3 regions of the Paenibacillus sp. FSL R5-0486 genome follow, and region 2 is predicted to be linked to each of the others. Evidence: riboswitches for the same ligand, from Rfam matches in the RefSeq annotation. Region 2 holds a riboswitch; each other region holds the start of a gene.
What was found. A riboswitch is a leader RNA that binds a small molecule or an ion and turns the genes downstream of it on or off. The one in region 2 is predicted to bind thiamine pyrophosphate.
Positions count from the first base shown of each region.

Region 1 (11,077 bases), 280 kb from region 2:
AACCAGAAGGCCAAGGAAGCCTACATTTACACTACCGATGCTACGATTGTAAAAGAATATAACAGTTCCGATCTGACTGTGGCGCGTGAAGCCGCACTGCATCTGCCACGCTTCTCTGAACTGGGACAAGCACGTCTGGACATTCGCAACCCTTTGGGTCCAGTGGATTCATCCATTGAATACATTTTTGAACAAGACAAAAAAGATCGTTTCTTCGTTGTTGAGGATAACGATCTGATCAGTTATTATATCCTTAAAAATGGAAGTGCACTGCTACAATGGCAGGCTAACATCAGCAAAAATGCCGGAACCATCGGTGACCTGTTCTTTATTAAAAACAAAGCCGTTGCTGAAGCAGGGACTCGTCCTTCCGTAACAGGTCAAACACTCGTATCATTTAAGTACTCTCGCATGCTTGAAGAAACCTCTTACGAAATCATGAACAAATTGGACTCTATTGATACCGGTTCTGTTGTCCCCGAGAAAGGCAAAGTCATCGTTGAAGTTCCGGGAGAGCAATAATTTGAGCATCCTCTATAAAACATTGCTCAGCAGAACTATACTATGACATCTGCATTACAAAGAGCGTCCCACAAAGTCATTGTAACAATGACCTTGGAACGCTCTTTTTGGCGTTATATTTTAACTTCAAATTACAAGCAGAGCTTAAACTTTTACCAACTCCAGCGATTCAATCTTCTGTCTAATATTGCGTGTTCCCAGACTGGCTCGTTTTCCCTGAAGCAAACCCCTTGAACAACGTTGGTACTTTGGAATAACGGGTATTCGTAATTTTCCCTTGTGATGTGCTGCTGTCTGTACGCATAATCGAATCTTTTACATTGGAAATGTTGGAGTTATCCAGCGTCATGTTAACTGCAAAGGAAGTTCCACCATTTTGGCGAACCAGTTTGCCAATATCATCTGCACGGAAATTTTTGATGTTAATTGTTCCAGCTGCATTCATCTGGAACACTTTATCATAAGCCTTATACGCTGCCCCACCGGTAATGTTAACCGTTCCGGCAGACTTCAATGTCAGTGCATCCTCGCCCACGTCCTGCCAGACCACATTCGATATATTACAGTTGCCATAACAGTGAACACCATCAGCAGCTGGTGATCCAATGTTTACGTTTTTGAGCGTGGCCCCTGCCTCCAGACGGAAGACTGGCTTCTGATTTTCTGCTTGAGATCCGTCGCCCAGTGTGGAAGGATTGGCTACAAATGTTTTACCTTGGCCGTCATAGGTCGTGCCCTTTGGAACCACAATGGTTGAATTTACAACCGTAGGCGCAGCCGCAGCCGGAACTGCACCAAATATAGAAGCAACCAAACCAGCGGACAGTAACAACGTCAACATTTTTTTCATAACTTTATTCCTCCCTTATTCTCTCGTTTTTTGGTAGTGTACAGCCTGGGCTTGTACTGGAAGATCTTCAGAGGTGCACCTCTGTCCGATCTACAACCTAATCTTACCAAATAAGGGAGGTAACTAGAATAATCATTAGATCAGATATATCATGACATCGTACAATCCCTGTCATATCGGCATTTTTTGCATGCTAGGTCTCTCAAGCAATATGCTCATATCAACCTCTGGTATGCTCATTTGTAACGTATATACCCCTCACTTAATCCCCGATAACAAAGAAAGACCACTGCATTTGTCTCCAAATGTGTGATCTTGAATGGCTTCTGGCTTGCTGATATAAGATATCAGGCTCCAAATCTCTGACGATAACCGCACTTTCTACACAACTCTTCTACAGCTTCGCGTTTGGAGAAGCCATATACCAGATTGTTCGCTCGCTCACCCTCAATAATCTCCGAGAATGACTTCTCGTGCACATTACCAAGGTTAATCACACCCTCGCCATCGAGACAGCATGGAACCACCGTTCCATCTACAAGCACAGCTGCCTGACCGCGAAGTGCATGGCAAAAGCCTTTACCGTCATCTTCAGGTGCATCCAGACTTGGCCACTGGAACTCATGGTCCTGATTCAGGTATACATTCGGGGCAATTTTGACCCCGCTGCCTGGAACTACTTTTTCCTCAATGCGGAAGTCCAGATTAAACTCACGTTCCAATACTTCAAGGGTCTCCCGATTTCGATTCATCTGAGCATTTGTGAAGTTATCCTGTGTCAGATTCCACAACCGGAATGAAATGATGACATTGTGCTTAACGGCCTCGTGTACAAAGGACAAAATATGACGCAGATACCCGTCACGATCTGTTGAACCTTCATGCCCATCGAAGCTGTGCAGGGAGAAATTCATCTGCCGCAGCGCCGGTTTGCCAAGCAATTTATGCTGAGTCTTGGGCAGCAGTGTACCATTCGTTGTAATGTTCACCTTGAGTCCCTTCTCATGTGCGGAATCGAGCAACAGATCTATTTTGGGATGCAACAAGGGTTCACCTTTGACATGTAAGTAAATATGATTGGTGTGTGGTTTAACTTGATCCAGTATATTGTTGAAGACTTCAGGGTCAATGAATCCTTTGGCACGCTGTGTCTGCGGACAGAAGCTGCATGCCAGATTGCAGATACTCGTGATCTCAATATATACTTTTTTGAACGTTTTCAACTCGGGTCCCCATTCTGCCTAGGAGGGAGAACAATCCCACCTGCATTTGTGATCCGGCCAATATGCGCCACCACTATTATATCGGGTTAGGGAGCCCAGGTAAATTGTTCAGTTGTTCGGGTATGACTCCAAGTTCATCTCAAGAATTCTATCATGCTGCCTCTTTACAGTTCATGTTCGATTGATATATGCTGAACACACAACTGCATATCTTGAACTTTTGCACTAGGGGAGCCTTGCGGCTGAGACGAATATGACTATTCGGACCCTTTGAACCTGATCTGGATCATACCAGCGGAGGGAAGTGGAGCGGCCTTTTAGTAAGCGGAATTTTTTCATGTATGTGAAGATAAATTGCGGATTTAACTTACAGACCCACTCATTTCTCCGGAAATGGGTGGGTCTTTTTTGTTCCTTTTGCAGAGTATAGGATGCCGTTGTTATTGCAGTAGTCTGACATCAAGGGGGTGAGGATCAGATGGATAACCATGTAACCATTCACAACGTAAGCTTTGCTTTTCCCGAAAAAAAGGGTTCCCCTGTGCTCTCCAATGTGTCGCTTCAGGTTCAACAAGGAGAATTTGTCTCGCTCATCGGCTCCAGCGGATCAGGTAAAAGCACGCTCTTCAAGCTGCTCGCAGGCTTGCATGAACCAACCGTTGGCACCATCGATATAGCTGATGTCCCGCAAGGACAACGGCTCGGACGAGTCGCCTATATGCCGCAGAAAGATCTGCTGTTATCCTGGCGTACCGTCATGGAGAACTGCATGCTACCTGCCGAGCTTGCACCAGGCCGACAGGATAAGGACAAACTACGAGCCGATATCATCGCAGGATTGGCAAGGTTCGGCTTGTCCGGTTATGAACATTCCTATCCGGATGAGTTATCCGGCGGCATGCGGCAGCGGGTGGCATTGCTTCGTACCTTGCTTACAGGCGGGCAGCTCATGTTGCTGGATGAACCCTTCGGTGCACTCGACGCATTAACCAAACGAGAAATGCATCGCTGGTTGCTGGAGCTGTGGGAGAGCTTTGGCCAAACCGTGATGTTCATTACACATGACATCGAAGAAGCCCTGCTGTTAAGTGACCGTATCATTCTGTTAACTCCAGGAGGGCAAGGTCAGCAGTTGCAGGAGATGACGGTTCCTTTACCACGCCCAAGGCATTCGGACATGATCTACGAACCGGCTCTCGTGCAGATGAGGCAACAACTGGAGGAACAATTGCATGCACGATAGAGCTGAGGTTAGCGTCTGGACGTGGTGTTTAAAGTGGCTCTCGAGGTCGTTTTCCCAATATGGTCTGTTCATTATGCTCATGTTCTTATTACTGGCGATCTGGGAAGTGATTGTGCGTATGGGATGGGTGCCCTCCTTCATCATTCCTGCACCCACGGCCATCGTAAGCTCACTGGTTGAGCATCGCCGTCTGCTGTTGACCATCCATCTGCCTGCTACCTTTATGGAGGTTGTTGTTGGTTTTGTCTTGTCCATAGTGACTGGAATTACGCTGGCAACAGGCATGCATATGAACCGATCGATTGAAAGGGCATTGTATCCCTTCATCGTGATCAGTCAGACCATACCGTTGATTGCCTTGTCCCCCGTATTTATCCTGTGGTTTGGTTACACGTTGTGGAGCAAAGTCGCCGTGGTATTTTTAATCGCATTCTTCCCCATTGTGGTCAGTACCTACGATGGACTCCGCCAAGGCGATCCAGAGCAGCGTGAACTGTTGCTCACCATGGGCGCCAGCAAGTGGGATATTTTTTGCAAACTCCAGGTTCCGCTGGCACTTCCCTCTTTTTTCTCGGGGCTAAAGATGTCTGTGGTGTACTGCGTGGTTGGGGCAACGATTGGCGAATGGCTCGGTGGTAGCAAAGGTCTAGGGTACTTCAGCCGTCGTATGTCCAGCAACATGAACACGGATGCGATGTTTGCCGCCATTTTGCTGTTATCCCTGCTTGGGATCGTTTTGTTTGTACTGATTACCTGGCTGGAGAAACGGTTTAGCATACGGCGTCATCGTCATGGAGGCAAAAGAAAGGTTGGATAATACTTAGACAGAAATTAGATGTAAATACAGTAGTTACAATCTTCAAAACAAAACATATCTTATGCACAATTTCAGCAACATCTTCAATCAGTTCATTGTCACATTATCGTTAACATGCTGTTGCCCATTTTCTACAAATCAAAACGATGAAATGAGGAACTTCATTTATGAATAACAAAGGTATATACTCCCTGCTTCCCATCATACTCATTAGCCTTTTGCTGATCGTTAGCGGATGCAGCACCACAGACAATAGCCAAAATACGCCAACAACAGATTCGGCAACCAATACACAGCAAACAGATCCGTCTGCAACCGAACCTGCATCAGACGCCAAAGATAAACTGTCTATCATGCTCGACTGGTACCCGAATGCAGTACACTCCTTCATCTATGTGGCTCAGGAAAAAGGATACTTTGCAGACCAAGGTCTGGATCTCGATATTCAGATGCCTGCGGATACCAATGATTCGCTCAAACTTGTTGCTGCCGGAAAAATTGATCTGGCCCTAAGTTACCAGCCCCAAATCTTGCTCGCGCGTGGCGAGAACATTCCTGTACGTTCCATTGCTGCTGTTGTTCGGCACCCGCTTGTGCATCTGTTGACCGAAGCGAATGGCAACGTAAGTTCACCCAAAGATCTTGAAGAAAAGACTGTTGGTTATTCCTCCATTCCTCTGTACGAAGCGATGGTACGCACGATGATCAGTAAGGATGGCGGCAATCCCGACAACATAAATCTGGTCGACGTTGGGTTCGATCTGATTCCTTCGCTGGCTTCCGGACAAGCGGATGCGATTATGGGTGGTTTTATTAACCATGAACAATTGATTTTGGAGAAAGAAGGACATGCCATGAAATCGATTAACCCCGTCGATTATGGTGTGCCTGATTATTATGAATTGGTCCTGACTGCAAGTGAAGCTGGCATTGAAGCAAAAAAAGACCAACTTACCCGGTTCGTCAAAGCGGTCCAGGAAGGACAGAAATATGTGACTGAGCATCCAGAAGAAGCCTTGAGTATTCTGCTCGCTCATGAGAATGAAACATCACCGCTTGACCCGGAGATCGAAACCAAAAGCCTGGCAATTCTGCTACCACTCATGAATGAAGAAGGCCAACCATTTGGTCGGCAGGAAATGGAATCGTGGGAAAATGTACGTACATGGCTCGTTGAACAGGATTTGATTCCTGAATCGGTGAAAGCCGAGGATACTTTTATTACTCTGCAAGGAGAGTAAATAAAGGAGAGCAACGCGAATAAAGGAAAAGTGATTGAACATAAAGGGAATGAAAGCAATGTGATTAAAAGCAAAGTTAGCAAAACGTAGGATCGAATGCATGAAGTTTTGCGAAATGGAATTGGCCTGAAGCAAGCATCGGAGGATCAGAATTTATAACAATCCTAAGTGGCTTGATGTGCATCTGGGCAGATTGATATGCGTTTGGGTGGCTTGTTGATATGTATTTGGTAATGTAATTAGCGCTTATCTTCAAGCCTACTGGGAGCTGAAACGCTCCTTAACTTGATCGAAACAGAGCATGCTACGACCGCTAACGAATCTGAGGCGTCCTATTCAGGGATTTGGAGCGGTTGCAGAAATCTAAAGAACCTGAAACATGTTATATCAGAATAAATAGCTGTTTGCAGCGTTTTGGTCAGGAGATTCTGGGAATAACGTGTCTGATGTTCCTTACATTTCAAAAGGAGGACCTGACAGCCAAATAAGACGTCCTGTGTTCTTTAGAAACATCGTCTGACCAGTCGTGCCCCGATCGATCGTGCCCCAATCAGTTGGGTATCGACCAGCCTGGACTTCAAGACACTGGTTGGATGCTAACATCCATCACAGTATTGCTTGCCTGAGTTTGGAGAAATACCCTGGGTTCACTTTCTGTATTTTGTATCGTTTCGTTTTTTACTGTTTCGCTAGATATCGATCAGAATGATTCAATTTGTCTATATCCAGTTCCAAAAATCCATTTTAGTGAGTTATGAAATTGATTTAGATTTTACGTTTCTGCTTTTCCCGCATTAATGCATCTGGCTGTTGTTAGACTCTGCGCCCCAACTCAACAAGGGAACTCATATCCAATTATTCTGTTGAGTGACTCCAGATATCGGACTTCCGCCGATCGGGTTACTTCAAAACAAGGAGGAAATTATATGTCTTATCTGGAACGTGTTCGTACGCAAAATCCGCTGGTACACAATATCACTAACCTTGTCGTGGCTCCCTTCACAGCCAATGGTCTGCTTGCACTCGGTGCGTCCCCTTTTATGGCCTATGCTCATGAAGAGGTCGCTGATGTCGCCAAGATGTCAGGAGCCGTGGTACTCAACATCGGTACACTCGATGACAAAGTCGTTCAGGCAATCCGTCTGGCAGGCCAATCGGCTAATGCGCATCACGTGCCTGTGGTGCTTGATCCGGTTGGAGCTGGCGCAACCACCTATCGCACGGAAACCGTGCAGATGCTCATTCGTGAACTTCGTCTCACGGTACTGCGCGGCAATGTGGCAGAGGTCGCTAATGTCATCGGTGAGAGTTGGAGTATTAAAGGTGTGGACGCAGGATCAGGTGAGGGCGACCGAATCGGCATTGCGGAGCGGGCAGCGCATAAACTTGGCTGTGTCGTGGTCATTACCGGAAAAGAAGATATTATTACTGATGGACAATCCACATTCCTCACGAGTAATGGTCATGCCCTGCTCACTCAGGTCACAGGTGCTGGCTGTCTGCTCAGTTCAGTGATTGGCGCTTTTACAGCCATAGCGGAATCAGGAGCCGATCTTCTAGGCAGTGTTGTTGAAGCGCTAGCGTTTTATGGTGTAGCAGCTGAACTGGCGGCAGAGCGGACAGCTCATCAGGGGCCGGGTAGCTTCCAGATTGAATTGTTGAATCAACTGGCACAAGTAACACCAGACCTCTTGGCAGAACGCGCACAGATCCGTCAGATCCGTGGAGGTGCAGTATGAGTATTGCTCAAGCGCTAACCATTGCAGGCTCCGATAACGGGGGCGGCGCAGGCATTCAGGCCGATCTGAAAACATTCCAAGAACTTGGTGTATACGGCATGACCGTTATCACCGCTATTGCTGCCCAAAATACAACTGGTGTGCAGGGCGTTTTTCCCATCCCTTACGATGGCATTGCCCAGCAATTGGACTCGACCGGCGAAGACTTTCAACCAACCGCAACGAAGACCGGCATGTTATATAGTGCCGAGATTATTCGTCTAGTCGCTGAGAAATGGCAGCAATACCGTTGGGCTAATCTGGTCATCGACCCTGTGATGGTAGCCAAAGGTGGCGCCCCCCTTCTCCAGCAGGAAGCTGTAAAGGCGTTGGTTACGGATCTGTTGCCCCATGCCCTGATCACAACACCCAATATCCCGGAAGTGGAACTGCTTACCGGGATGTCTATCACCAATCTGAGCCAGCGGGAAGAAGCCGCAAGACGGATTGTACAGATGGGCTCAACGTATGCTTTGGTCAAAGGTGGTCATGATGAAGGAAGTGGCATGATCGTGGATGTGCTCTACGATGGGCAGTCTTTTCATTATCTGGAGAATGTTCGTGTGGTAACCCGTCATACACACGGAACGGGGTGCACATACTCTGCTGCCATCACCGCAGAGTTAGCCAAGGGTTCACCTGTTCTGGCTGCCGTTACGACCGCGCGAGCATTCATTCAGGCAGCCATCGAAGATGAGCTGGGGATTGGGGCCGGACATGGGCCGACAAATCATTTTGCGTATCAGCGCAGACAGCGGGGTGAGCAGTGATGCGCCCTTGGGATGCAGAAGCGGTACGACGCGCGATGCAGGTATATTTAGTGATGGGCAGCGTCAATACAAAGCAAGACCCTGTGGAAGTGCTGCGCCAGGCCATTGCTGGCGGCATTACGCTGTTCCAGTTCCGTGAAAAGGGAACTGGCGCCCTGGTCGGCGAAGCTTGCATCACGCTTGCAATGCGGCTTCGCGAGGTGTGCAGCCAGCACGGGGTCCCGTTCATCGTGAACGATGATGTGGAGCTGGCTGTAGCGGTGGAGGCCGACGGCATGCATGTCGGCCAGGATGATGCGGACGCGGCGCTAGTACGCGCCCGCATTGGAGATGGGCGGATGCTTGGCGTATCCGCCCACTCTGTGGATGAGGCGCGCCGTGCGTTGCAGGCGGGCGCCGACTACCTTGGCGTCGGGCCCATGTACCCGACGCGCTCCAAAGCGGATGCCCATGCTGTGCTGGGCCCCGCAGGGGTGGCGGAACTGCGCGCCGCAGGCATCGCAGTTCCGATTGTGGGTATCGGCGGCATTACGCCCGATACCACGGCCGCCGTGATGGCGGCTGGAGCCGACGGCGTAGCCGTCATCTCCGCCATCGCGGGCGCGGCCGACGTGCGCGCAGCGGCTGCGCAGTTCGCTGCGGCAGTTCGCGGGATGCAGGCGTAGCCCTGCTCTCCCTGCACTGCCAGCCCCGTGGGCTGCACCGCATACATGGTGCAACCCACAACTGCTCACGCTCCTCTCCATAACAGAGGAGCCTCAAAACACCCCCGCGGCGCGGCAGCAACCCATGTCTTCGACATAGAAGCACAGCCGCTCCCCTACAGTGACTGAATGTTATAATAATTCAGTCATATCCAGTCACATCCTGTCATCAATCCATGATCAAGATGCAGCTTCCATGCTCGCATCTTGTTTTTTCATTTTCAACGGTTGACTCTCACGTAACGTGACACTGTACAATCGGTGTTGTAAGGAGGTTTCACACATGGCCATGAAGGTAAAAGAAGTTGCCGAACTTGCCTCGATCAGTGTGCGCACACTGCATCACTATGATGAGATCGGATTGTTAACACCGGACGAAGTAACTTCTGCCGGATATCGATTATATTCAGATGCCAACCTGGAACGGTTGCAGCAAATATTGTTTTTCAAGGAACTCGACTTCTCTCTGAAGGAGATCAAAAACATTATAACCAACCCCTCCTTCAATCCGGAAGAAGCACTTAAAATGCATCGACTTATACTGCTGGAGAAGCGCCAACGCTTGGACCAGATGATTGCTACCATTGATAGAACGGTTTTACACGTGAGAGGAGAAATTAAAATGACAGCCAAAGAACAATTCGAAGGATTTGATTTTAGCCAGAATCCGTATGAACAAGAAGCGCGGGAACGTTGGGGAGACCATGCCGTCGATCACGCAAATCAGAAGCTGCACAGTAAATCAACCACAGATCAGAAGGCTCTATCCAATCAAATGAACGAAATCTACAAGCGTCTAGCCGCACTTCGTCACACAGAACCAGCATCTGCCGAGGCACAGGCCGGTATTCAAGAATGGTACACCTGGCTGAATCAGATGGGAAGCTACTCGCCTGAAGCCTTCAGAGGACTTGGTCAGATGTACGTGGACGATGATCGCTTCACGCGTAATATTGATCAGTTTGGCGATGGTTTGGCAGTATTTATGAGAGATGCTATGGCTGTATTTGCTGACCAAAACAAATAATATAACCCTGTATTCAACCACATACAGTTTTATTTAATTCTCATTGTCGTCAGATGTGTACTGTAAACGATAGTCTTGAACTTAGAGCTCTGTCCTCTAGTGATAAAAGTAATCCCTCGTCATCAGCTTTATTCACAGTAAATGACCCTTCGGATAACTGAACCTACCTTTTGGGGTGAACATATCTTTCTTGTAATTAACCTTATGAACATGCTGGATATTTACTAGGGTTATGTGGTAAGTAATTTAAATCGATCCGAATTGTTGCAAAAGTTATGAGCAATATCCCCCTACCTGGTGTATACACAAAAGGGACGTACACCCTCAGGCGTATCGTCCCTATGTATGTAAGTATCTCAGCCGCAATGTGAACAAGCCTAACTGCTGCTCACTCTGAGTACTTTATAAATATCTTTTAAAGTAGATGCTCTTTACTACGTTTTTCTTCTGCTCCCAGTCCTTCGATATAACCTTTTCACAAGTGCTTAGGATGATGAGCATTAAGTTTCTTCTGTCAAACGTTCTTCATTTTACTGCCAAGCGTCCACCGTCTATCCGATTAAGCTCTTGGTGCGTGATCCGATGAAGATGCATCCGTAGCTAGACTGGTTCTCGCCATCCGGCCAGGAATCTGCCATGCAGACACAATCGCAAGCACGATGAATAACAAATCAATCGGTTGACTGAAGTACTCCTGGAAGGTTTCCACAAACGCACTGATCATCTCGCTATCAAACACAAGTTCCATCACGCCGACATCACCAAACAGTTCAGAAGTAAAATAAACCACCGTCAGATATTTCCCCAACAAAATGCCGACAAGTGCAAACAGTACGGCAATAATCTTATGTACCGTCGCAATTTGTTTATTGGAGAACAACACAACTGCGTAACCTGTGAGC
Region 1 covers NZ_CP150237.1:1,028,241-1,039,317, reverse strand. The annotation lists gene MKY01_RS04685 (copper amine oxidase N-terminal domain-containing protein) at 1-522, shown strand, start outside; gene MKY01_RS04680 (pectate lyase) at 704-1,372, opposite strand; gene MKY01_RS04675 (radical SAM/SPASM domain-containing protein) at 1,720-2,595, opposite strand; TPP riboswitch at 2,813-2,915, shown strand; gene MKY01_RS04670 (ABC transporter ATP-binding protein) at 3,074-3,838, shown strand; gene MKY01_RS04665 (ABC transporter permease) at 3,828-4,655, shown strand; gene MKY01_RS04660 (ABC transporter substrate-binding protein) at 4,823-5,896, shown strand; gene thiM (hydroxyethylthiazole kinase) at 6,823-7,635, shown strand; gene thiD (bifunctional hydroxymethylpyrimidine kinase/phosphomethylpyrimidine kinase) at 7,632-8,444, shown strand; gene thiE (thiamine phosphate synthase) at 8,444-9,109, shown strand; gene MKY01_RS04640 (MerR family transcriptional regulator) at 9,432-10,175, shown strand; gene MKY01_RS04635 (hypothetical protein) at 10,735-11,077, opposite strand, start outside.
Region 1: linked by a shared signal. The riboswitch ahead of MKY01_RS04670 (ABC transporter ATP-binding protein) and the one ahead of thiC (phosphomethylpyrimidine synthase ThiC) in region 2 are both predicted to bind thiamine pyrophosphate.

Region 2 (11,077 bases):
GCCGCCGAAAATAATAGCAGTGAAGTGAATAACTGCTTACCTTATTGTGGTTCGAAAGGAGGCGTTTGGCAGTGGCTGGCGTTAAAGATTATTTGAATTCAAAAGTATCCGACAATCGGGAGAAGATCGAGTATCATGTAGAGCAGATCCTGAAATTGATCGGAGAAGATAGTACACGTGAAGGGCTACTTGAAACGCCTGCACGTGTGACCCGAATGTATGAAGAAATTTTTGGCGGATATGAAGTAGACCCGCGCGATGTGCTCGGTGTCACGTTTGACGAGAATCATGAAGAACTGGTTATCGTCAAGGATATTGTCTACTACAGTCAGTGTGAGCACCACATGGCGCCGTTCTTCGGCAAGGTGCACATTGGGTATGTACCAAGCGGCAAGATCGTTGGTCTGAGCAAAATGGCTCGTCTGGTCGAAGCAGTAACACGTCGCCTTCAAGTTCAGGAACGTATTACTTCACAGATCGCTGACATTCTGACAGAGGCCGTTGAGCCTCATGGAGTTATGGTCGTTGTGGAAGGCGAGCACTTGTGCATGTGTTCCCGCGGCGTGAAGAAACCGGGAAGCAAGACGGTGACGTCTGCTGTACGTGGTTCTTTCCGTGAGAATCCGGCACAACGTGCGGAGTTCTTGTCTTTGGTGAAAGATTAAGATCAGGTATGTCCACTCGCTGGACAAGCCGGATGTGTAAGTTCCTTTGGTTTTGGATGCAGCAGTTTCTAAGCCATAGGATGTGATATAAATAAGCCGTGTTCCCTGGGAACCGGCTTATTTATATATGCGTTGTCCTTCCTATATACTGGATACATATGAATTTGTTAAGCCGGAGGTAATGGAACGATGAGTGTATCTTCCCATTCAGATCATCCGGTTCAGCCGGAAAAGGGACTACAGGCAGATCAACAGGCTACATTGCGCCTGCAAATCTGGGAGACACCACTCATGCGACAAGGTAGTAGTGTACTCGAAGCTTTTGCTTGGGAAGAAGTTATGTGCAGGCGGGTTGGGGCAGGGCATCTACCTGTTGCACATATATGGAGACACCCAGATGCCTTTGTAGCGGGTCTGCGTGACCGCAGGTTGCCACAGGCTGTACAAGCGATGGAACAGATTAGAAGCCAAGGGACAGCGGTCTGTGTTCGGCCTTCGGGTGGAGCGGCAGTACCCTTAACCCCAGGGGTAGTTAATGTGTCGCTGATTCTGCCTAATCCCGGACATGCCATCAATATTCATGATGATTTCCGTGAGATGGCTTCGATTATTGCCGAGTCGCTAACGCCGTGGTCGAATCAGGCGCAAACTGGTGAGGTTCAGGGTGCTTTTTGCCCGGGAGATTATGATGTCAGTGTAGGTGGCCTAAAATTCTGTGGTATTGCCCAGCGCAGGCAGGCAAAGGCGTATATCATTACGGCTTTTATCATCGTGGAAGGTCAGGGAGATCAACTGGCAGCGGACGTGCGACAATTCTATCAGCATGCAGCAGGTGGGGCGAGTGAAGGATATCCTGATGTTCAGCCTGGCACGATGGCAAGTCTGAAAGAATTGGCAGGTGTACCTTCAGCCGCGGCATATACTGCGGCTTTGGTTCGAACACTACGGGATCGCTATCCACAGGCGGAGACCAGCAGGGTGCTTAGCGTTGGCTCTGAAGAAGTACGCCTGACAGCTGAGCAGATGAAGCTGCGATACGATTAACACTTTTTACTAGGGCTTGGAATTGGTTAATAGAGATGATATGATGTGATTTCGGAAGGAGAGTGTTAGGATGGACACATTGAGATATACGTATTTATATGAGGTTGTATCAACAGGCGAAAAATCCGAGTTCAGCCAAATGGCAACAAGCAAGGAAGAGGCTGCTGCACTGATCGTTGCACGTATAGCCGATCTGGAGTTTACAGACGAGTCTGATATCAAGCTGGGCGATCTGATCTCCATTAGCAAACAGGTTGGCGACAACTATGTGGCTTGCGAGGGCTGTGCTTCTTAAGTGAACATTTAGAAATAGGAAGTCTCTCAAAATACAAGCAAGTCTCTTTTTACAGGAGGCTTGCTTTTTTGTCTACACCAAAAGAGATATCGTTCAGTCATTCGGCTGGAGATATCTCTTTTTTCTCTAATCCATCTAACCCAAAGCTTAATAAGGCGGCCACAACAACTTGCGTGCTGTTTCGTAACGCTCGGCAACAGCGGGCCAGTAGACAACGTTCCACCAATCCTCGATATACTTTTTGCGTTCATTCTGATGTTTCAGATAGTAGGCATGTTCCCACACATCCAGTGGCAGGAGTGGTACGATATCGGACTGGGACAGGTTCTGGTGTTTTTCCGCCTGCAAAATCTCCAAACGATGTGCTCTCGGGCTCCAGACAAGCATCGCCCAGCCACTGCCTTCCACCTTGTTCGCGGCTTCTGTGAATTGATTCTTAAACGCTTCATAACTTCCGAAATCTCGCTTGATCTGCTCTGCGAGCATACCGGAAGGTTTGCCGCCGCCAGCAGGGTTCATAATTGTCCAGAAGATCGTATGCAGGTAGTGGCCTGCCCCGTTGAAGGCAAGTTCACGTTCCCAATGTTTGATGAGTTCAAAGTTATTCTTTTTTCTCGATTCCGCCAGCTTCTTCTCTGCTACATTCAGTCCGTCCACATAAGATTGATGGTGTTTATCATGATGGATACGCATCGTCAGCTCATCAATATGTGGCTCCAGCGCATTGTACGCATAGGGGAGAGGCGGCAGTGTGTGTCCTCCAATGGGAACCGGCTTTTCTTTTACAGGAGGTGCTGTAGAGCTGGGTGTGGCTTGTGTTGTTCCGGTAGAAGGCGTTTGAATGGTTGCGGATTGGATCTGAGCTGAAGCCGCAGGTGCATTTATATTTCCCTCTGGAGAAGTTGGAGCTTCTGAAGCTTGGCGATGGACGCTTCCTGACTCTGACGTATGCAACGCATTTTCCAGAAAAAGTGATGGCTCCGAATCCGTTTCACGCAAGATGCCCGGTTGGCCAAGCGTATCCAAAACGCCCAGAAAATACTCCGATTCGCGGATAAAATGCAGAATGAGTACTTTGGCAAGCGGTACAGCTTGCACAGCAGCACTTTGCTCCAGAAGAACATACAGCTGTTTGATGAACTCCCTCGATTGCTTACGAGCTGCCGCCACAAGTTGATCGATACAACGAACGATGTAGGGGGCTGGTGGATGGGTTGCGGGCAATAGCTGTTTTAAAAGCTGATTGGCTACTCGCTCACTGTTTGCAAAGGTAACCTCCCATTCCTCCAGTAGCTTGACGTATGGGGGCTCCAGATCAGGAACCAGGGCACGAATGACGAGTGTATGTTCTTTCTCCTGCTCTTTCCAGAAACGGATTTCCTCCAATGTCCGCAGAGGCAGCAGGTGACCATATTCATACCAGTTCATCTATGTTGAACCTCCTTCAGATGAAATTCATTGCATGCAGACCCTCTGTTCATGCGTCCCAAGAGTATATTCTCCGAGCTTGTTGTCCTATGAGTGAAAAAAAAAGAGCCCCTGAGGGCTCTGGAATCAACGAAAAGTTCGGTGATTGAAATTTGGTTATTCTCCATTATTCGTGTTTTGCACATCGTCACTGCTTGTTTTCGTTACATGACTGAGGAAAGTTGAGACACGGCGCAGATATTCCTTTGGATGCTCCCGGAAGATCAACTCATGATGCGCATCCTGGACAATCCATACATCCGAGTACGGATTGGTCTGGTTGGCGGCGAGTTGCTCCGCAATTGGATAAGGCGCCTTCTCGTCCTCTGTACCATGGATGAAGAAAATCGGGAACGGATAATCTTCCTTTTTCACTTCCTGGTATGGAATCTGTTGTAATCCGGTACCATTCAGAACAGGGAACAACAGTTTCATGATCTCCAGTGTAGGCTGACGTGGCAGATCGATCTGGTTGTGAATGTTGTGGTACAGCGTATCTGGCTCCAGCAGGAACGCACTGTCCAGAATCATTGCATCCACTTCCTTCGTAATCAGTCCGGTTTGTAACGCTGTACCGGCACCCATCGAGAAGCCCCAGACAACCAGTTCCTGCGCACCACGTTGCTTGGCGAACTGGATCGCACCGAGCAGTTGCTGTGACTCAGCTTTGCCACCTGTGGCTACAGCTTTGTTCACCTGTGAGGCGAAGCCATAATCGAACATGACCACGTTAAACCCAAGTTGATGGGCATAATGTGCCAGGTCATACATGGGTACCCATGTTTCTTCACGATTGGCACCATAGCCGTGACTGAAAATAATCGTTTTGCTTGCAGCATTGTCAGCAGGTATATACCATCCCTGCATCGTGCGGCTGCCATCCGCTGCCGGGAACGTGATGTCTTCATACTTCATGTTCTTGGCTTGCATCGGATTGGAGAAGACAGGCGCTACCGTTGGATTGGATAATACCCATGCGATATAACCATGCAGTGCAATAAAACAAAACAGTAGAAAAAATACAACGGAGAGCAGCAACGCTACGATAATATGTTTGAACCGAATCAGCCTCGGTGATAGGGAAGAGGGCAGATCGGACACTTTTGTTTGCAGCGGGGCTTCGCTCTGGGATGATTGATACATGAATGCCCCTCCTTTGAAGTTCAGTTGAAGATAACAACGACATGAAAAGAGAATTGCGTCGATTTCAGAGCCTGCTTCAGAGCGATATCTTAATGTAATATATCTTTATCGTATGTTCCAATATAGTCAAAGTCAATTGATTGAGGGCATTTGTTACGCAATTGTTATATAGTTCTTAAGATATATGGGTAACATTACCTTAGTGTGTAAATTACAGGGGATTAAGTCTTATAAAAAGGAAAAATTTACACGTTGGCCTATTTTGATTTTGGCTCTTTTTGGTTTACAGATGAGACCGTTTCTCATATAATTTATGTAACCAAGTTTCATGTGATGAAACATGAGGAGGGCATTATGCCATGGAAGATCGCAAGTTAACCGTCCGGGCTGTGGAACGGGCGCTGGATATATTATTATGTTTTACCACACGCAGTGATCTGGGACTCACCGAAATTGCCAGCCAGATTGGCCTGCACAAAAGTACAGTGCACCGTTTGATGGCTACGCTGGAGGATCGAGGGTTCGTGATCCGCGATGCAGCAACAGAGAAGTACCGACTTGGCATCCGAATCTGGGAGCTGTCAGCTCATATGTCCCGCAGTGATGATCCCGCTATTCTGCTGTTGCCTGCGATGGAGCGACTGAGAGATCGATTGGGTGAGACCGTGAGTCTGTACCTGCGTGATGGGAGTGAACGGATTCGGATTCAGGCGGTGCAAAGTGATCAGGCGATCCGCCGAGTTGCTCCCGTTGGTGTTAGACTCCCGCTGTCTGTGGGGGCTTCCAGCAAAGTCCTGATGGCGTTTGCCACGGACGAGGATCGTGAAGAACTGATGAACGGGCCGGAATGGCCGGTGTTTATTGATCCCGCGGTGTATTTAGCGCAGATGGGAGATATCCGGGATAACGGATATGCCACAAGTTACGAGGAACGTGAGCCGGGAGCTGCCGCGGTATCTGTACCTATTATGGATCGCAGAGGCAATATTGCAGCTGCGCTCTCGGTCTCAGGACCTGTCAGCCGACTTTCGCAGGAGACATTGCATGAATACGCACCTGTGTTGAAGGATGCTGCTACGCAAATGGGGCTCATGTTATCCTGATGTTGAGGTAAGTTTTTTCTCCAATAGAGTTTGATCATTTGGAATATAAAGGTTGTTTTTATGTTCCGGTTGCGCTACTCTGTAATGGACGGCCCAGCGGGGCCAGCTTCATTGAATATGAACGGCGGCTTATGTAAGCCGCAACTTATTAACGTTACTGGGGGAGTCCGAATTGTCCGGACTGAGACGGAATCGCATGAGATTCCGGACCCTTTGCACCTGATCTGGATCATACCAGCGTAGGGAAGTAATCGGCGATATGACCACAACCACCACATGATGTGACCCTTGTAGGGCTCCGTTAAGGAGCTGCGTAAAGGTGCATTATTGGTGATGGACATAAAAGTCGGTTCCTTCGGGGACCGGCTTTTTTATATACAGGGAACGGGCGATATAGCGCGGATTTTATGGGCTTCTTTTTCAATAACCTGCGAAAGTGGGCTTGGATAAGGAGAGGAGTCACCATAGATTCATGATTTGTGGCAGCCTCCGTCTGTTGTTAACTGTACATGAAAAGTGTCTCCCCTGGTCTGGTGTAGGATCGCTCTTTCTTCTCTGCATTGCGCATGATTTGGACAGGTACGTAAGCGACCTAATGATGAAACCAACCAAACAAGCGACGAACACTGAGGAGGAGACAAGCGAACATGAGTACAGGAAATCAAACGGGACAACAAGCGATGGAACAGGAACATAACGGTCAGCAGGTGGAAAAGGAAACAGGGGCGGCCGGACGGGTTCAGCCCTTTCCGGGCAGCCGCAAAGTCTACATTCAGGGCTCACGGCCGGACATTGCTGTACCGGAACGTGAGATAGCCCTTCATGACACGAATACTCCCCAAGGGGTGGAGCATAACGAACCGCTGCGTGTCTACGATACGAGCGGCCCGATGACCGATCCCGCATTTCACGCCGATATCCGTGCAGGTCTGCCAGCTCTGCGCACACGTTGGATCACAGAGCGTGGCGATGTCGAAGCTTACCAAGGCCGTACAGTTAAACCGGAGGATAACGGACTGAAGCCCGGAGGGAAGAGAGCTGGCGCTGAAGAGTACCCCGGATTGCGTGGCAAACCGCTGCGAGCACAGCCAGGACGCTGCGTGACTCAGATGCATTATGCGAGGCAGGGAGTCATTACGGCTGAGATGGAATTCGCCGCCATTCGTGAAGGCGTGGAGCCGGAATTTGTGCGGCAGGAGCTGGCGAGTGGACGGGCCATTCTGCCATCCAACATCAATCACCCGGAGAGTGAGCCGATGTTGATCGGTCGTCATTTTCACGTGAAGATCAATGCCAACATAGGTAACTCTGCCGTATCTTCCTCCATCGAGGAAGAGGTCGAGAAGATGACTTGGGCGGTACGATGGGGATCGGATACGGTGATGGATCTGTCCACAGGCAAAAACATTCATACCACCCGGGAATGGATCATCCGTAATTCACCTGTGCCGATTGGTACGGTACCGCTGTATCAGGCGCTGGAGAAGGTGAATGGCGAAGCGGAAGCGCTGACCTGGGAGTTGTACCGTGACACACTCATTGAGCAGGCAGAGCAGGGCGTGGACTACTTTACGATTCATGCAGGTGTACTGTTGCGTTATATCCCCATGACCGCCAAGCGGATGACAGGCATTGTGTCTCGAGGTGGGTCCATTATGGCAGCATGGTGCCTTGCGCATCATCAGGAGAATTTTTTGTACACCCATTTTGAAGAAATCTGCGAGATTATGAAAAGGTATGATGTGGCGTTTTCGCTGGGAGATGGACTTCGTCCAGGCAGTATCTACGATGCGAATGACGAAGCTCAGATGGCGGAACTGGCTACGCTTGGGGAACTGACGCAGATCGCATGGAAGCATGATGTGCAGGTGATGATCGAAGGCCCGGGTCACGTGCCGATGCATAAAATCAAGGAGAATGTGGACTTGCAGATGGAAATCTGTAAAGAAGCACCGTTCTACACACTTGGGCCGCTAACGACCGACATTGCGCCAGGATATGATCACATCACGTCCGCCATTGGGGCAGCCATGATTGGCTGGTTCGGCACGTCCATGCTCTGTTATGTTACGCCAAAAGAACATCTGGGCCTGCCCAACAAGGATGATGTGCGGGAAGGGGTCATCGCCTACAAGATCGCAGCTCACGCCGCCGATCTGGCGAAGGGACATCCGCGTGCTCAGCGCCGGGATGACGCATTGTCCAAAGCACGGTTCGAGTTCCGCTGGAGGGACCAGTTCAACCTGTCACTGGACCCGGAACGGGCATTATCCTACCATGACGAGACGCTGCCAGCAGAAGGGGCCAAGGAAGCTCATTTCTGCTCCATGTGCGGACCAAAGTTCTGTAGCATGCGCATTACGCAGGACATTCGTGCCTTTGCCGCAGATAAAGGATTGTCCGAGAATGAGGCTGTAGCTGCCGGGATGCAGGAAAAGGCCGAAGAATATCGGACACGTTCCTAGGCGCCGGTACAGCGCAAGCTGGGCAGTCTGAAATAGAGATAAAGCCGTTTCTCTCTGTCATTGCAGAGAAGAACGGCTTTTTTTAGTGTTATGTCATGTATGTATTCTTAACCATACTCAGCCTTTATCAGAATTAGCTTTGTGATTAAGTGTGGTCCATATCTTATACAGAATTCCTGCGATAACGAATAAAAGAGCATCACTGAGTTTTGGTGCTCCTCCGTATAGAAATGCGGAACAGGAAAAACCTACTATAAACAGTAAAACAATATAGAGGAATCGCATATTAGTTCACCTCGTTAATTTGTGGTGTTACTAAGTAAGTGAGTTCATAGTTGCATAGTTTCAGATAGAACTTGTTACTTCACTCCAAATCAGCAGCTACTGTCGAGCCAAGCCCAAATCCTTCTCCAAATACGCCGCAAGCAATGCCAGCGGGCTATGGATTGGAATACCGCGATCTATTGTAACCTGTGCAGCAGCGGGAGCCATAGACAGTTGGGCCGCCACTACCGCTTTACCCGGGTACTGCTCAGCAATCTGCTGTAAGCCTTCTCGTACCGCTTCGAGATACCCTTGCTGATCTCCACGCATAATCAACTCAAATGTCCCAGGGATGCACACCGCTTCCGTCTGAGATGTCTTGGCAACGTGTAGTTGCCCATTCTCATCCTCTTGCTGTAATACCCGATTCAACCGTGCCATCGTTCCTTCAATAGTTGCCGGGTTGGTGAATGTTATTATGTAATCTCCTGCTACTCGCCGCATCTCCTGCAATAACGGATCATCTATGCCGATCACAGGCACAGGGACCTGTATGGCTTCCTGCTCCAATGCTGTCGCAAACAGGGTACACGTGACCAGAATGGCATCGGCATGACACTCAGCGATCCATTGGAGCGTCTGGGCTACCTTCTCGTGAATGACAACCTCGGAAAAGTCAGCGTCATGTTTAAGACGGTCCAGACCTGGATCGACGTAATGGACCAATTCAACTTCATAAGGAGCAAGCGTCTCTTCAATTAAGGCGATGTTGGAATAATGAGCGTGAAAACAACCAATGGTGATCATGTGCTAAGTCCCCTTTTACAGTTCGTATATGTCATGGATCTTTTAGATATTTAAACCATTATAGAAACATGCCTGAGAACTGTACAGTCGTTTATTGCTCAACGCCAATAACCGCCCTTCCGCCAAGCTGCGGAAAGACGGTTGATAACCTGACTCGACTAGGGTCGGTCCGGTGTCCATTTTTATCTAAGGGAAGGAGAAGCATTTTTCTTCGCCATTTTTTGTTGCAGAATTTCATGAAAGGATAGACCTTGAGTGTTCTCATTCTCCTTTTTAGGAGCAGTGGTCGCCGTGTTGCGCGGATATTGGTGATGGTACGGGATCATTTGCTGAATAGGCATGCGGATCATCTTGGTTCCTCCTTTGATGCGTTTTTTTGAATTATGTATTTCGACTGGTTACCATGCCAGGTGCGCATATAGGTACATGTGACTTGTTAGACGAAATAGAAGAGTTTAAAGCGTAATTCCAATTGGATTGTAGTGATTTTACCCGGTTTTAAGGAGATGTAAACGTTTTTAGGGAAATTCAGGAGAAAAGGACCTGATATGAAAGGTTTGATATGGGAGGATCGAATCGGTTGTTATGTGAATAGTCCCAATTTTAAGGAAGTCAATGGTACCCGCATATGAGGCATATTATCTGGTTAAATGATGCAAAGCATGCTAACTAACTTGGTACCATGGTCGGGTTGTTTAGGGAGTAATGTAGTTCCGGATATAACAAAAAAACTGCCGAGTGTACTCGGCAGCTTGCATGATATGAAGAAGGATGCGATGAAACTTGTATTCTGTCTGAGGTGGTATCGTGTTGGCTTTATCTACTTTGGCGAACAGCGATGTATATATCCACTTGTACACTTTCGGGATTCAGGCTGCGTTCATCATATAATTCAAAATCCCCGGTGAACGTACGATCGCTTTGTTTGTCCCATGCCCACACGGCTCCCCAGGCTTCGCCAACAACCTCTGCCATCGGTCCTTTTCTGGAAGTGAATATGGCGTAAGTTGCAGGAGGGAGTAAAATGTCGTCCAATCCCTCAGGCAACGATTCGTTCGGACTGACCTCATGCCCTACCAGTATGGTGTATTCTCCGGTTATCCCATCGGTGTAATCCGTGTAACAACCATAGCGAACAACTTCAGGTGCAGGTAGGTGCTCTGAGGTAAAATAATTGTTCCAGAGTCCCTGAATACAACCTTTGCCACTGATTTCAATGGCGTTGGTTGTGCGGGCGGATAAGCCGGCAAGACGTTTGCCGGGGAGCGTGACATAACGAACGGGCTGGGCAGAGAACGAATGCTCTGTTGTTACCTGACCAGGATTAGCGGAAGCAGTAGAGTTTTCAGCCAGAGATTCTGTGTGTTGATCCGTTGTATTCGTGCGCCAACGCTTCAAAAAAGGAAGCTGGTTGCGCAGCATCGAACGAGCGGATTCCTCATCCATGCCTTCGTCCTTCAGAATGGCAGTGCACATCTCCGTCATGCCTTCTAGTGACATACCGGGCTGCTCAAACTTGCCCTCTTTGTAACAATAAATACAGTACTCACGGGTTGTGCTTCCATCTGCTTCCGTTCCGAATTGGGCAGGGGTTGTGAGCGGCATGCCGCAGCTTTGACATACAGTGACGTTCATGATTAATTCCTCCTCATATATGTACAGATTGAATATATCTGAAGTATACGGGTAGGAACTGGACAGCTGTCTGTCAGGTTTGAGTCGGAGGTATATAATTTTGTACAATTTGCTCCGCGATACGGCAGATTTCATCCCGAATATGCTGAGGTTCCAATACTTCAACGTCCGCGCCGAAGCCTAGAATGA
Region 2 covers NZ_CP150237.1:748,431-759,507, forward strand. The annotation lists gene MKY01_RS03470 (YneF family protein) at 1-14, shown strand, start outside; gene folE (GTP cyclohydrolase I FolE) at 72-665, shown strand; gene MKY01_RS03480 (lipoate--protein ligase family protein) at 855-1,709, shown strand; gene MKY01_RS03485 (hypothetical protein) at 1,780-2,004, shown strand; gene MKY01_RS03490 (Fe-Mn family superoxide dismutase) at 2,152-3,432, opposite strand; gene MKY01_RS03495 (alpha/beta hydrolase) at 3,589-4,614, opposite strand; gene MKY01_RS03500 (IclR family transcriptional regulator) at 4,974-5,717, shown strand; TPP riboswitch at 5,867-5,980, shown strand; gene thiC (phosphomethylpyrimidine synthase ThiC) at 6,398-8,182, shown strand; gene MKY01_RS03510 (hypothetical protein) at 8,564-9,253, opposite strand; gene MKY01_RS03515 (hypothetical protein) at 9,436-9,603, opposite strand; gene MKY01_RS03520 (zinc ribbon domain-containing protein) at 10,070-10,888, opposite strand; gene MKY01_RS03525 (YafY family protein) at 10,962-11,077, opposite strand, start outside.

Region 3 (11,077 bases), 3.3 Mb from region 2:
CCGCTGCAGGTTACTCCACTCCACATAATCACGATCCACAATCGTTAAGTGTCCGACTCCTGAACGAACTAACGTTTCTGCAATTCCTGTTCCAAGTGCGCCAGCGCCTACAATTAAAACTCTGCTGCCCTTTAATCTGGCCTGGCCTTCCTTACCAAGTGGCGCGTACCGTTCCTGTCTGGAATAACGATCGGCCTGCTCGAAAGATGTTATTTGATCTGTCATGTATGAACCATTCCTTCCACCGGACTACTGGCTGCTGCATAACGCTTTACGGGAATCATGCCTGCCTCATATGCCAATCTACCCGCTTCTACCCCCAATCGCATCGCTTTAGCCATGCTCACTGGATCCCCTGATCCAGATACGGCTGTATTTAACAATACGCCATCGGCACCAAGTTCCATCGCATAAGCAGCATCTTTTGGGGAGCGCAATCCTGCATCCACAATTACAGGTACAACGGCCTGCTCAATGATGATCTCAAGGTTATAGGGATTGATGATACCTCTACCAGCTCCGATGGGAGAAGCGCCAGGCATTACAGCATGTACGCCAAGTAATTGTAGCCTTTTGGTCAGAATGACATCATCCGAAATATAAGGCAATACCGTGAAGCCCTTTTCCAGCAAAATTTCGCAAGCCTTGTACGTTTCAATCGGATCTGGGAGTAACGTCATTCCATCTCCGATGACTTCGACTTTTATCATATCACAAAGTCCTGAAGCCCGCGCAAGCTCGGCAATCCGCACCGCCTCTTCCGCAGTGGAAGCCCCTGCCGTATTCGGAAGAAGTGTGTATTTATCCAGATCCAACGTATCCAGGAAATGCTTCTGGTTACGCTCTTCCAGATTCAGACGACGAACAGCAAAGGTCAAAACTTCCGTTTCAGATGCTTCCACAGCCTGACTTTGCACTTCCAGATCCGAAAACTTGCCTGTTCCAAGCAACAATCTGGACTCAAACGTATATTTACCAATGTTCAACATCATCAACCGCCTCCTACAAAATGTACAATCTCGATTCGATCGCCTTCTCTTAATGCCGTCGTTTCATGATACTCACGGGTTAAAATATGCTTGTTCAGCTCTACAACTACAGTCTTGACTTGCAAATCAAAAGATTGGAGTAATTTATCCACACGATTCAATCTGTCTTCAATCTCCATCCGTTGACCATTAACGATGATATTCACTGCACCACTCCCTTTCTGTTCAATCGCTCAGGGCTCAGCGCCTCAATTCCGAGTTCTTCTGAGCTTTTGCCAGCGAGCAACTCAGCGATAAGCCTGCCTGTTATCGCACTAAGCAAGATACCGTTGCGGTAATGTCCAAAGGCGGCAAACAACCCAGGTATACTCTTGCAAGCACCTATATAAGGCAGTCCATCGGGAGTTGCCGGTCTTACGCCTGCCCACGCTCGTATAAATTGTGCTTCCTTCATCCCAGGCACCCAGTGGGTAGCCGCTGTTAGCAGCTTCTGAACACCCTGTACAGAAACGTTCAAATCCGTTCTGCCTGGCAGACTGGTTGCCCCAAGCCAAACCTCTCCATTGGCTTTGGGAACAATATAGATATCCTCTGCATACACCGTTCTATCAGGTCCGTACCCTGCATGTTCATCTGAGAACTGAACGGCGGCTATTTCACCTTTTACCGACCACACAGGCAAGCTCAGATTCACATGTCTCATCAACTCTTCACTCTGTAATCCAGCCGCTATAATGACATGTTTGCATTTCATCTCACCGATCGATGTGGTGATCCCCTGCACGCCGTGTTCGTTTGCTTGCACACGTATATCCTGTATGTCCTCCATAACCCGTGCTCCCAATGCTTGAGCGGATTCAGCATATGCCTTCGTTAGATGGACTGGAAGAATCTCACTCTCGTAAGGTCTGTAGTAGGCTCCATATGTATCTCTGTTAAGCCATGATGCCTCCTGTTGCACAACGGAACGGTCCCACCACACCTCATCAGCAGAAGCAGACAACGCAGACTTCCGATTGTTCTTATAGCTACTTAATTCACTGTATGAACGAAAAGGAGTTAGGAATCCCTGGCGTTGCAGGCCAGTCTCTACCTCACTGAGTGTAGCCATTAGCACCTGTTGCTCGATAAGTAACTGTCTACTCTGCCTGGCGAGCTTAGCCATCAAAGGATGAGCAAAATCCTCACTGTCTGCTGCCAGCATCCCAGCCGCTGCGCAAGAAGTGCCTCCTGCAATCGTCGAACGCTCCAGTAACAGCACATCCTGTCCATGGGAAGCAAGCTCATACGCAATGGCACATCCAACAACGCCTCCGCCTACAATAATCGTTTCTGCATAAATCTTATCCGGTCTATCAGTAATGATCTTTTTCATCCTCTCATCTCCTTGATTCAGCGGCTCAAACTTTCTGTAGCAACGATAGCCTGCCTTAATGATTCAGCGGCCCGATCCGGGGAATCGCTCGCCCATACATTCGAAATCACAGCGACTCCCTGTGAGCCTGCAGAGCGAATAGCGTGAATGTTTCCCGGTTCGATGCCCCCAATCGCCATGACAGGAATGGAGACACCAGAGCACACTTCAGCCAGAGCATATAATCCTCTTGGTTCAAGATCAGGCTTACTGTTGGTTGAGTAGACATGCCCGAAGAAAAGGTAATCGGCTCCCCGTTCTTCAGCGATTTTTGCCTCATCGATTGAATGAACAGATACACCCAGACGAATTCGCTGGACATTGCTTATAACAGCAGGGTTGTAGTTACGTATCGCATCTTGCCCCCAATGTACACCGCCATAGATGTCATTCTGTGAAGGCAGCTCTGAACCATTGATAACGATGCGACAAGACGGAACGCCAACACCACGCAGACTTTCAGCCCAACCGATCTTTTGTTGCCACGAGAGTTGTTTCTCTCGTATATGGATGTAGTCCACCCATGGCCAAACGTCCTTTGCAGCTTTTACAAAAGATGCTTGATTCCCTACACCCGTAGATACAACATGCAGTTCAAATGATCCGTGTACACGTTCATGAGAAATTACCGTACTTTTCATCTCCTTCCATGCGTGAATGCTATGAAAACACAAAAAAGCCACTCCCGTAGGGGAGTGGCTGCGTATTAATTATAGGACCAGATGACTGACTGATACATACAGTTCATTTCGTGCAATAAAGCTATAGACCTTATAGCCATAACGTTATACACGCAACTGCATGTTTCAATTTACTAAGCAAGACGGTTGAATTCTTTCGAATTGCCGTTTGCTCACGTCATTCACTGAAACGCGCTCGCCACTTCCCTACGCTGGTATGATCCAGATCAGGTGCAAAGGGTCCGGAATCGCATTCTTCCATCTCAGCCACATCGTGCGGCCCCCCTAGTGTTCATATGAAGTTGTAGCCTATGTTACCATAGAAGGATTTTTTTGTCACCGTTCATTTCTATTAAGCGTTGCTTGAATTGTCTAGTTTTTCTCAGACCATTCTTCAACATTCCATGTTTTGGTAACCCAACCCTCGTAGAAATCAGGTTCATGAGATACCAGCAACACCGTTCCCTTGAATTCTTGCAAGGCACGCTGTAACTCAGCTTTAGCTGTGACATCCAAATGGTTCGTCGGCTCATCGAATAGAATCCAGTTGCTTTCACGCATCAAGAGTTTGCATAGACGAACCTTGGCTTGCTCTCCACCACTCAGCATGTTAAGCGGACGGGTAATGTGCTCATTTTTCAACCCGCAGCGAGCGAGATGACCCCGGACCTCATTCTGGGTCAAATGTGAAAACTCATTCCAGACATCCTCAATCGGCGTGATATTCCCAGCACGAACTTCCTGCTCAAAATAGGCCGTTTCGAGATAATCGCCCAAGAAAGTCTTTCCACTGAGTGGAGATATTTTTCCCAGGATGGTTTTCAGCAGTGTTGATTTACCCACACCATTACAACCTACGATGGCAATTTTTTCACCACGTTCAATTGTCATTGTCATTTTAGGCAGCAAAGGATACGTATATCCAATTTCAAAATCAATGCCCTCAAAGACCGTTTTGCTGCTCGCGCGGGCATCCTTGAATTTGAACGTTGGTTTGGCCGCTTCATCTGGACGATCAATACGTTCAATTCTGTCCAGTTGCTTCTCCCGGCTCTTCGCTCGACCAGAAGTTGAAGCACGTGCCTTGTTACGCTGAATGAAATCTTCCTGCTTCTTGATGTACTCTTGCTGCTTCTCGTACGCATCAATATGCTGGGCTTTATTCATATCAGCCATCTCGAGGAACTTGTTATAGTTCGCTGCATATCTCGTTAATTTGGCAAATTCCAAATGATAAATGACATTTACGACTTCATTCATGAATTCCGTGTCATGGGAGATTAAAAGAAACGCATGAGGGTAGTCCTTCAGGTAACGTGACAACCATTCAATGTGTTCTACATCCAGATAGTTGGTCGGCTCATCCAGCAAAAGAGCTGTAGGTTTCTCAAGCAGAAGCTTGGCCAGAAGCACCTTGGTACGTTGTCCACCACTTAGAGCTGCGACATCCCGATCCAGACCAATTGCGGACAAACCAAGTCCATTGGCCATCTCTTCCACTTTTACGTCAATCAGATAAAAGTCGCCCTGTTCCAGTTGTTCCTGAATATCGCCCATCTCTTCCAGCAACTGCTCCAGCTTATCTGGATCTGCATCTGCCATCTGGTCCGTTATATTCATCATTTCTTTTTCTAATTCAAGCAACGGAAGGAATGCATCTTTAAGAACGTCACGAATGGTTTTGCCTGGGGTAAGCTTTGTGTGCTGATCCAGATATCCATAACGGACCTTAGGTGTCCATTCCACTTTTCCACTATCTTTAAGCAATTTACCGGTAAGGATGTTCATTAATGTGGATTTACCCACACCATTGGCACCAACAAGTCCTACGCGCTCTCCGGCAAGTAAACGAAACGATACATTTTTAAATAACGTGCGATCTCCAAAATTGTGACTTACGTTCTCTACTGACAATAAACTCATAAGATGAGGTTGCTCCTATCTATTAGACATTACTTTTGTTATTGTTCCGAAACCCTATTCTAGCACAGGTCCCGTCTTTTCTGAAAGTAATGTAAACAGTTCAGGAACCTCTTACATGATTTTATCATACAGGCTACCCTAACGATTAGAGCATTTATATTCAAAATTGCCTTGTGCAGCTGCTTGTCTTGCGTCTGTAAACACCTCTTCAGCACGGTAACCATTACCACATGTGGAGGGGTAATAGTACTTGATACCCGTTAAAGGATCTACCCCACCTACGATGGCCGTTTTCTTCACAAGTCTGCCTCCACCGATCGCATAATTGTTGATCTTTTGGTCACCCACACCTATACCTTGGATAAAGGCCATAATCCCTGTATCGTTAATGGAGTTGTACCAATCTTCCTGCGCAATCAGGGGCATCGTAAACGTATAGGAAATACCGTTCTTTCTGGCAAACTCATTATGGCGGTTAATCACATCAGCCAGATCATCCTGTACAGCAGTCACAATCCGGCTTTGTCTAACTTGCTCAAATACGCTGGTATTCTGAAGTAAAGGAATCTGTGTGCTTGAGGCCAGTTCTTTTTGGAATCCCTCAATCCATTTCCCTGCGCTTGCGTCAAAGGCATATACGTAGTCGTCCAGTGTAAAGTTAATACTGTTACCATTAGAATCTGAATATGTATAAGGTTTCTTGGGACTCCACACTTGCCTTAAAGAATCTTCACGGTTACCTGTCAACTCTGTTTCTGTGGACAACATATAATAGCCATCATAATCCAGAATAACCACGGCAGGAATGTAATTAAACATGTTTCGAATAGCTGCAGGATCATTCTGAATCCCCATATTCAAAGCCATCGTCTGCGTAAATGTCAACAAGGCAAGCTCTTTGTCCGCTTTAACAAACTTGGTTGAATCATAACCTGCTTCATCATTTTGCTTCTCATTTTGATGCATCACTGCACCTGCATCCATGACTGCAGTTTGAAGTGCAGATCTGTATCGTTGGCCAAGATATTGAGCCTCTTCGGCATCTTGCGTATGGAGTGAGATGATCCAGAAGAGCGGGAAAAAGATCAGCACGAATACAATGGAAAGCTCAGTAATCTTCATTGAGGACCATACCTCCGTATGTTACAAATACTGCTGAAGCCTGAACCGTGCCACTCAACCATTCACGAATGAGCATGGAAGGTGTACGATTTGTATTTTGGAGCGTCACGGTGAAAAAATCCCCTGTCGTCAACGTATATCTTCGGCCAGGATCATCAACCGGTATCACACCTGAGGATGGGAATAGTCTTTCTCGAATCTGAGCTGCATAATATCCATCCTGCACCACTTCATAGGTCCCGTTAAAACTGTTATTGTCCATCGGGTCTATATAGTGAGGTACATATTTCTTATGTAAATGTTCCATCGACACATCATACACATTGCCCGTCTGGGCCAGTTGCTCCTCAAAATCAGCCAACATTCGAGGTGAAATATACCCTTTTGTTCGGACAGCATCAACAAAACGTGTTACATTCTGAACAGCCGCCATACGTGCTATATCATCCTGCCGATCGGCTGTTTCAGCAGCTGGGTACACATAGAGCAGAAGGACTGCGAGCAATACGGCAAGCAGCTTGGATGCGGCATTAATCAATTCACACTCGCCTCCTTCCAAAAAACAATCTTGAGCAGTTCTCCAGTTTCATTTCGTATAAACTCTGGTCTGTAGGTGGCATCGAGCTGGACAGGAATCGTCGCTGTTTTGCTGACAAGTGGATCGATCACATACGAAGTTCCATCTACCTCCACAGGAATGCCTGTGCCTGTCATCTGTCTAACGGTATGCAACACTCCCGCTCCACTATACTGATACAGATTGGTGGTATGCAGTGTTGTTGTCAGCCGACCTTCCATGCCTGCTGTTGTCTGTACTCTGTCGTTCAAGGCCGCTGATAAAATCTTAACATTCTGTTGCCCGTACAGGCAGGCTGTCACAAAAAGGACAACCGCCGTACAAAACAACATGAGATGCTGTGTATTCCTTGACATGTTAAACCAACTCCTGTCAGGATTGCTGGAAGATCAGCCCTCTTACCACGTTCGAACGGTCTTTTACGATAATGGCTTTGAATTTACCACTTGGATTGACATATTGATTTTCTTTTTCACTCATGGTCTGGTTAATAATCCCCACTTTATCGTCGGGTGCAATAACCGAGCCGTAGTCCGCATTATTGAGATCCTGTGAAATGTTTAATTGATTGCCGTACCATTGACCCGCTTTATTTTTACCTGTAATAACTTGAATACCGAACTGGTCCTTGTCCGCATATTTACGCAGCGCATTCGTTACCTGTGATCCACTGATGGTTGTTCCGTCATATACCGTAAATGCAGCCTGGGACAACTCGGTTTGGATATCAGCAAAATTGTTCTGGGCCGTCTTGGTTGCCTCCTGAGCCGAAATAAACAACAGAACTACAATTGTGATCAAAGCGATTGTTAAGAATATCCCTGCTGCCACCTTTAAAGCGCTTGATGCATTGTTCATGATAAATCCTCCCAAGTTATAAGTTATTAAACTATTTCAGACTGTCACACAGATGAATTGTGCTACAGTTTCTGAATTTGCTCATAATAAATGCTCATCTGTAAGAAACTCATACCGACCAATGGAATGACCAGATACAAAAAGATAAGGGCGTACATAGGTGTAAATCCGATGGTTCTGCCCCATGATGCTTTGACATCTATCATTTTGCTGTACTCCTGCTTGCGTTGTTCAAAATAAAATGCCATCATGCTCTCGAGATCATCGAAGGCTTCACGTATTGAGATTTTGCCAAGGGCAAGCTGTAATTTATCAACCAGTCGCTGGAACTCGGGCAAGCCCGCCTCTTCCTTTAATTGTTCAAGTGCAAGCTCTGGTCCATGTTCAAAATGCAACAAACATTTTTGCAGCGGGCGCTTGAAAATGACGGCAAATCGATTAAGCCACTCCAATATCTCCTCGACTGACATCCGGTCCATCTCACGTAAAATGGAAATCACTGTCTGGAATTGATAGATTTCATGTCGCATATCCAACCTTCGCATTTTCCGCTGAAATAACATGAGCCATACGGGCATGTAGTACCCCGCTGCACCCATGAGAATGGCTATAATCATTTCCCACCAGCGTACATATTGTTTGTTATATACCTCAAGTTTCTGCATAATGCGCGTGATGGTCTCATTCTGGGTATCATGGTCTAACTGAACTGGAGATAACTGCTGTAACGCTTTGGAGACTTCTTCGTATGTAGCTCCTCGGTTCATTTCTACACTTTCCAGCACGGATTGATCCAACGCTGTTTTTTCCTCAGCTTTCCTGAGATCCGCTTCAGCCATTGCACCAAACATTCGATCATCGCGGATTGGATCATACAAGATGTGGTTACGTTCAACCTGGTGCAACAGCAAGATGCAACCCATTGTAAGGACCAAACAACCTGCGAATAACAACACTCGTCGAATGGCAAGCCATTCGTATTTCAACTCTGAACTGCTCTCCCTCATGAGCCTTATCGTTTGACTGTACTGTGCACTGCCAGGTTTTGCTGCAAACAACATCGCCAATTTCCGTATGAAGATTTGCTTGTACAGAAACTGATCCAACCATGAATGCTTATGCCCTGACCGATAACGGGTCTCATCGTATTGCTGGAGTCTTTGCAGAAGCAAATAAGCAAGGATGATGATCACATAGATCGATATTTTGGTAACAAAACCGATTTTGCTGCGATAAAATTCATCCATCGTTGGGAAACTGACTCTAGCCCAGCGTTCGATTGGAGCGGTGAATAATACCGGAGCGAGCGCGATGATATTAAGTCCTTTGAGCAGGTAATCCAATTTATCACGCCGCAAAATCTCCAGATGAATCTCCTGAGTCAGATTACCAAGTCCCTTGAGATAGATAGACCCTTGTGCTCTGTCCTTATCCCCGAACTCCATGACCATATAGGAAACGCCTGCGAATCCTTTGAGAAAACGGTTGGGAGCCACTTCATAATAACGCTCAAGTGCTTCATTTGGATCTGGAGAAGTTAGAGCTTCGTAGATCAGTCTTACTTGTTCTGCTGCTTCTCCTGTACCTGCTTCAGCGGCTTCATAGAGCGCTTCCTCAACCATGCCATGCTGATGATACCGATGCCTTACATCTGCAAAGAGATCCAACATCTGCACCAGCAACCTTTTCTCCATACGACTAAGGCACATATCCAATACCAGGCTGTTTAGTACCACAGCACAGAGCACGGACAGTATTACAAAAGCGATACCCGGCTGCAGAAGAAACAGAATGACACTTATGCCGCCATAACCTCCAAGAATAATTAGAACCACTGTCATCGTCAGCCTGCGAAGTGAGGGCTCATCCCCAACATGGCGGAATGAAATACGTTTCTGCACCTGTAGAATATAAGCTGATAGCAATGGCACTTTCATTCCAAGACGGTAGGACTGCAACAAGATTGATCCCAGTTCTTTGAATCCCTTCCCGCTAGGAACAAAAATCACGCCGGATTGACTTGTTGAACCACCTCCTCTGTGACGTAACATACTTAAAACCAGAAGTGTAATCAGCAACCCCCCTGCACAAATACTTAATACGAGGAGCAGAATCCATTTAATTGTCATTCTGATCACCCCAGTGTTGCTTCATAAACTGTTCAAACTTCTCGGCATCCTTTAATGTCATCTGTTCTCGCATATCCACCATGCTTCCAGAAGAGATTGGAGCTGTTGCAACATACGCTCCATCTCTGTACTCCACAACATTATGAAATGTAAAACCTGCCCTCTCTTCCACGCTATCACCTTGATTCGCACGAGGAAGACACTCCGTAATTCGTTCGATATATCTTCGTCCTTCAGCATCTTTCTTCATATGAACATCGAAGTTGATTACACTCACAACCTGCTCCTCAGCAATATGCTCATGCTGGAACATACCTGTCTTGAGCAAGGAATTACGGAGGGAGAAGACCAGATCACGAAACGTTTTGGCATGGTGGGTAAACAGGGTGAACAGACTGGCAACCTGAGACATTTGAATCATCCATGCGGCCACCTCATCACTCGCAACCTCACCGAGAATATTGACGGTACCATCCGTTTTTTTCTGCAAATCAAGCCCTTGTTGACCTGAAATGTGTTCGGTTTCTCGGAAACTCAAAATATTACGCCGACTATAGATCCGTCTTAATTGAAGTTCAAACGCCATTTCCTGCACCCGAAGGGTGTACGATGCATAGATGTGTTTGACCATAGCCATAAGCAACGTTGTTTTACCAGAACCCTGTGCCCCGGTCACAGCTGTGATCCGGCTTCCTTTCATCAGGTATTGAAGCAATGTAATTGGCAGATCTGCGTTGTTACCCGTAATTAACTGTTCAAGTGAAGCATTCGGAATATCGAACTTCCGGACGAAGAACGCCCACGATTCTGCAAAAGGAGGTCTAACAACAACGACACGGGAGCCGTCTTTCATCTCGTTCACCTTGTATCCACTTGCTTCTGACAACTGTCCGGGGTAATTGTATTTGTATATATTCTGGCATACCCTTTTCAGTTCACGAATACTGCCGAAGGACAGAAAGGATAGATGAATGGACTTACCTTTATAGAAAATCCAGACACTTTCCATGCCGCTAAGCGGTTCTTCATGTGCATTATCCTCCAGTCCTTGATCCAGCAAATCATTCCATGATGCCGGTTTTCGAAGTCCCATATTATGAACAGCATCAAGCATACCGCTGACACCACCACTAACACCGTCAATACGTTGGTCCCTTATCTCATCAACAACCGAGAATCCTTTATAATGTTGGTAGATACGTTGCACGATGATATCCGTCTTTTCTCTGAATCCAAGCTCTCGATATTCGCACTCGAACACATACTGAATATCCTCCTCAGAGATATAATAACTTCCTCCATCGTCCGTACCTTCCTCCATTCTCAGTCTGCCAAGATCGTAGGTATCAATCATTCGGGAGAGTGCATCCACACCGAATTGCTGT
Region 3 covers NZ_CP150237.1:4,098,138-4,109,214, forward strand. The annotation lists gene MKY01_RS18175 (ThiF family adenylyltransferase) at 1-225, opposite strand, end outside; gene MKY01_RS18180 (thiazole synthase) at 222-989, opposite strand; gene thiS (sulfur carrier protein ThiS) at 992-1,195, opposite strand; gene thiO (glycine oxidase ThiO) at 1,192-2,364, opposite strand; gene MKY01_RS18195 (thiamine phosphate synthase) at 2,382-3,044, opposite strand; TPP riboswitch at 3,271-3,380, opposite strand; gene MKY01_RS18200 (ABC-F family ATP-binding cassette domain-containing protein) at 3,456-5,006, opposite strand; gene MKY01_RS18205 (hypothetical protein) at 5,145-6,128, opposite strand; gene MKY01_RS18210 (hypothetical protein) at 6,115-6,666, opposite strand; gene MKY01_RS18215 (hypothetical protein) at 6,663-7,061, opposite strand; gene MKY01_RS18220 (hypothetical protein) at 7,078-7,563, opposite strand; gene MKY01_RS18225 (hypothetical protein) at 7,626-9,692, opposite strand; gene MKY01_RS18230 (ATPase, T2SS/T4P/T4SS family) at 9,682-11,077, opposite strand, start outside.
Region 3: linked by a shared signal. The riboswitch ahead of MKY01_RS18195 (thiamine phosphate synthase) and the one ahead of thiC (phosphomethylpyrimidine synthase ThiC) in region 2 are both predicted to bind thiamine pyrophosphate.